DNA from 2 places in the Faecalimonas canis genome. Region 1 is predicted to be linked to the other one. Evidence: predicted binding sites of a transcription regulator. Region 1 holds the regulator's gene; the other holds the start of a gene.
The links. Region 1 encodes HrcA, which represses chaperone genes, less so after heat shock. Its sites were predicted from a motif close to TGTTAGCACTCNNNNNNNNNGAGTGCTAACA; they were not measured.
Positions count from the first base shown of each region.

Region 2: htpG (molecular chaperone HtpG) is a predicted target of HrcA. The motif match lies at 633-663, and genes of this name have one in related genera.

Region 1 covers NZ_BAAHSI010000020.1:40,431-42,854, reverse strand. The annotation lists gene dnaK (molecular chaperone DnaK) at 1-113, opposite strand, end outside; gene grpE (nucleotide exchange factor GrpE) at 254-865, opposite strand; gene hrcA (heat-inducible transcriptional repressor HrcA) at 893-1,936, opposite strand; gene ACYPXO_RS06185 (alpha-hydroxy-acid oxidizing protein) at 2,101-2,424, opposite strand, start outside.
Region 2 covers NZ_BAAHSI010000010.1:50,223-52,646, forward strand. The annotation lists gene ACYPXO_RS03245 (ABC transporter permease) at 1-597, shown strand, start outside; gene htpG (molecular chaperone HtpG) at 735-2,424, shown strand, end outside.

The DNA.
Region 1 (2,424 bases):
GACGGTGTTGTTCTTGCCCCTTCTGTATTTGCAATTACTGTAGGCTGTCCACCTTCCATAACTGCTACACAACTGTTTGTTGTTCCTAAATCAATACCAATAATTTTTCCCATGATTAAATTCCTCCTAAATTCTGAATCACTATATACTTCTAATAAGGAAGTCCGAATCACTAGGCTCATAAAATATCTCGCCAAATTTCCTCGGACAACCTTCGCACTAAGTTCGAAAACACCTCACTAAGTGCTTTGGTTTAGTTTGCTACTTTTACCATACTGTGACGAACTACGCTTTCTCTGTAAGTGTAACCTTTCTGAAATTCTTCCACCACAATATTTTCTCCGAGTTCTTCATCTTCAACGTGCATAACTGCGTTATGAAAATCAGGATTGAACCCTGTTCCCACTGCTTCAATCGGTTTTACTCCGATTTCTTCCAATGTAGTCATGATTTGTTTGTAAATCATCTCCATTCCAGCTACAAAAGAATCATCTTTCTTATCTTCCGGAACTGCTGCCAACCCTCTTTCAAAGTTATCCACAACCGGTAAGATTTTTTCAACTACCTCTTTTGCTCCAACTTCGTACATCGCTGTTTTTTCTTTCTCTGTACGTTTGCGATAATTATCAAACTCTGCCATTTGTCTTGTTAATTTATCTGTTAAGTCCTCAATCTGCTCGTCTTTCTTGTCTTTCTTAGGTTTGCGTTTGAATAACTTTTTGTCTTTCTTATCTTCTGTTTCTTCGTCTGTTTCAGTTTCTTCTACTTCCACATCCTCCACGGTTTCTTCAGTTTCCTCATTTTCTAACTGAGCGTTTTTCTTCGCTTCTTCCACCGCTTCTTTTACCATTTCTTCATTACTCATCTTTTTATCCACCGGTGTTCCACCTTTCTAATGTTCTTTATGAAATATCGCATCCAACTCTGCCATAAGTGTTTTCAGCGTCCTCATTACATTTTCATAATCCATTCGTTTTGGTCCGATAATTCCTATCGTTCCCTGCATTCCTTCTCCCAATTCATAGGTTGCCGTTACAACACTGCAATCTTTCATTGTCTGTACAGGAGTTTCATTTCCTATATATACCTGAATACCTCTATTGCCTTCACTGGAAAGTGTTTCCGTTACAAGACTTGCCAACTGCTGTTTTTCTTCAAATGCGCTGATAATTTCCTGTGCACTTTGGTTATCACTCAATTCAGGATATTTGAAAATGTTGGTTGCTCCACTTGTGTAGATTTCTAAATCATTGTCTATCTGTATTGCCTCTGCAACCGCATCTAACACTTCGCTGATAACTTCACTATGGATACCTGCCTGTTCTTTCAGTCTTGCTATCATTCCAAGATTGATTTCTTCAATAGACATTCCGTTCAGGTTTGTATTCAGCAACATATTTAATTTCAATAATGTTTCATTTCCTAAACACTCTGATACGGTCACAATCTTATTCTTAATGATATTTCCTTCCATTACAATAACGGCAATAATCTGGTTCTCATCTACTTGTGACAGCTGAATGAACTTTAGTTTATTCCTATTATAAGTTGGAGCAGAAATCATTGTCGCATAATTGGTACTGTTCGCCAGTACCTTCGCCACCTGCTTTAATAACTGATCCATCTTATCTGCCTTTTCGAGCATCTGCTCTTTCATGCCGGTGACTTCCTGCTCTTTTTCTTCCATCAGCATATCGACATAAAGTCTGTAACCTTTATCCGAAGGAATTCTTCCTGCCGATGTATGAGGTTGAATAATGTAGCCTAAATCTTCCAAATCAGCCATCTCATTTCGTATTGTCGCAGAACTTAAATTCAAGTCTGTATATTTTGAAATTGTTCTTGAGCCAACCGGTTCACCTGTTTCTAAATACGTTTTGATGATTGTCTGAAGAATTTTCATCTTTCTCGCATCTAGTTCCTGATTTGACTTCATCTCTTACCTCCTTTTCGTTTTATTAGCACTCATAACTTTCGAGTGCTAACACCTTACGAATATTAAGATAGCACTATGTTTTTCGTTTGTCAACAGTGTTTATATATTTTTTATAGTTTTTATTATCAAAAAAGACATGAGTTTTCCCCATGCCTTTTCTCTTCCTAAGGACGCCAAATCATTTCTTTCGTAATTTCTTTCAATGCATTTGCCCCACACATTTCCATTGCATCTGCAAGTTCCTGTCCTATTTTTTCAATATATAATTTTACGCCTTCTTCTCCTCCACCGTATAAAGCCGTTACAAATGGTCTGCAAATAATGACGCCGTCCGCTCCTAAAGCAAGTGCCTTAAATACATCCGCTCCCGAACGGATACCTCCGTCCACAAAAATTTTCATTTTCCCTTTGACTGCATTTGCAATTTCTTCAAGCACTTCCGCTGTTGCAGGACACTGATCAAGCACTCTTCCGCCATGATTAGAAAC
Region 2 (2,424 bases), on a different contig from region 1:
ATTTATCTGACGAAAGGAACGTATGAAAAACTATACGGCGAAACGCCTTCCTTTAATAGCGAACTCTACAAATTGAAAAACACGGATGAAAAGACAACTTTACAGATTGGTGAAGATATGTTGGAAACAAAAGCAGTAATGAATATGCAGTATACAGACAGTCTTCGCACCCGTATTGATGATATGCTGAAAACATTAAACAGTGTTATTGTCGTTCTCATTGTGGCGGCGGGAATGCTTGCGTTTGTTGTTTTATACAATCTGAATAATATTAATATTACAGAGCGAAAGAGAGAATTAGCGACAATTAAAGTTTTAGGATTTTATGACGGAGAAGTGGCAGCATATGTTTACAGGGAAAATATTTTGCTGACATTAATAGGTTCAATTGCGGGATGCGGCTTAGGATATCTGCTTCATCGGTTCGTTATTGTCACAGTGGAAATCGATGATGTAATGTTTGGAAGAAATATCAATTTTATAAGTTATGTAATTGCGCTGTTATTTACATTCGGATTTTCAATTTTTGTCAATTGGGTAATGTATTATAAGTTGAAAAAGATTGATATGGTTGAATCGCTGAAGAGTGTGGAATAGCATATTTTAGAAAAACTTTATACTCTTTATAATTTTATTAGCACTCATTTTGAATGAGTGCTAATTTTCTATTGACATTTAAAAATAAGGGTATTAATATATCTGTTAGGCAATAAAAGAAAAAGGAGTTGTTATAAATGGGAGCAAAACACGGAAATCTTTCTATTAACAGTGAAAATATTTTTCCGATTATTAAAAAATGGATGTATTCAGACCACGATATTTTTGTTCGTGAATTAATTTCAAATGGTTGTGATGCAATCACAAAACTGAAAAAATTGGATATGATGGGAGAATATGCTATTCCGGAAGATTATAAAGCAAAAATAGAAGTTGTTGTAAATCCGGAAGAAAAAACATTGAAATTTATCGATACCGGTATTGGTATGACAGCAGATGAAGTGGAAGAGTATATTACACAAATTGCTTTTTCAGGTGCAACAGAATTTCTTGAAAAATATAAAGACAAAACAACAGAAGATGATATGATAGGACACTTCGGTTTGGGATTTTATTCTGCATTTATGGTTGCGAACGAAGTGCATATTGATACTCTTTCTTACAAAGAAGGTGCAACACCTGTACATTGGACTTGTGACGGCGGAACAGAATATGATATGGAAGAGGGAACAAAAAATACGGTAGGAACAGAGATTACTCTTTTCTTAAATGAGGATAGTGTAGCATTTTCCAACGAATACCGTGTAAGAGAAGTAATTGAAAAATATTGCTCCTTTATGCCGGTTGAAATTTTCTTATCAAGAGAGAATGCAGAGCAGGAATATGAAACAATTTTAGAATCCGAACTTCGAGAAGACGACGTAGTTGTTGAACATATTCATGAAGATGCCAAAATGGAAGAAAAAGAAAATGAAAATGGCGAAAAAGAAATGGTAGAAGTTTCTCCTGCTGTTGACAAAGTGAAAATCAATAAGCGTCCGGTATCTTTGAGCGATACAACACCGCTTTGGAGTAAACACCCAAATGAATGTACAAAAGAAGAATATATTGATTTCTATAGAAAAGTATTCATGGATTATAAAGAACCATTATTCTGGATTCACTTAAACATGGACTATCCGTTTAATTTAAAAGGAATTTTATATTTCCCTAAAATTAATACAGAATATGAATCTATAGAAGGTACAATTAAACTTTACAATAATCAGGTGTTTATTGCAGATAATATTAAAGAAGTCATTCCTGAATTTCTTATGTTATTAAAGGGTGTAATTGATTGTCCTGATTTACCGTTAAATGTATCAAGAAGTGCATTGCAGAATGACGGATTTGTAAATAAAATTGCAGACTATATTTCCAAAAAAGTGGCTGATAAGTTATCAGGAATGTGTAAAACAGACAGAGAATCTTATGAGAAATATTGGGATGACATTAGTCCGTTTATCAAATTCGGATGTTTAAAAGACGAAAAATTCTGTGATAAAATGAGCGATTATATTCTGTTTAAGAATTTAGACTACAAATATATGACTTTGAAAGATCTTGTTCCAGAGGAAGAAAAAACAGAAGAAAATAGTGAAGAAAAAGAAAAAACAACTATTTATTATGTAACTGACGAGCAGCAGCAGAGCCAGTATATCAATATGTTTAAAAAAGAAGGAATGGATGCAGTATTTCTTACGCACAATATTGATTCTGCATTTATCTCACAGTTGGAACAGAGAAATCAGAACGTGAAATTCCAGCGTATTGATGCGGATTTAACAGAAGGACTTAAAGAAGATGTTTCAGAAGAAGATGCAAAAGTATTGGAAGAAAAGAAAGAAACATTGACAGAAGTGTTTAGAAAAGCATTATCCAATGATA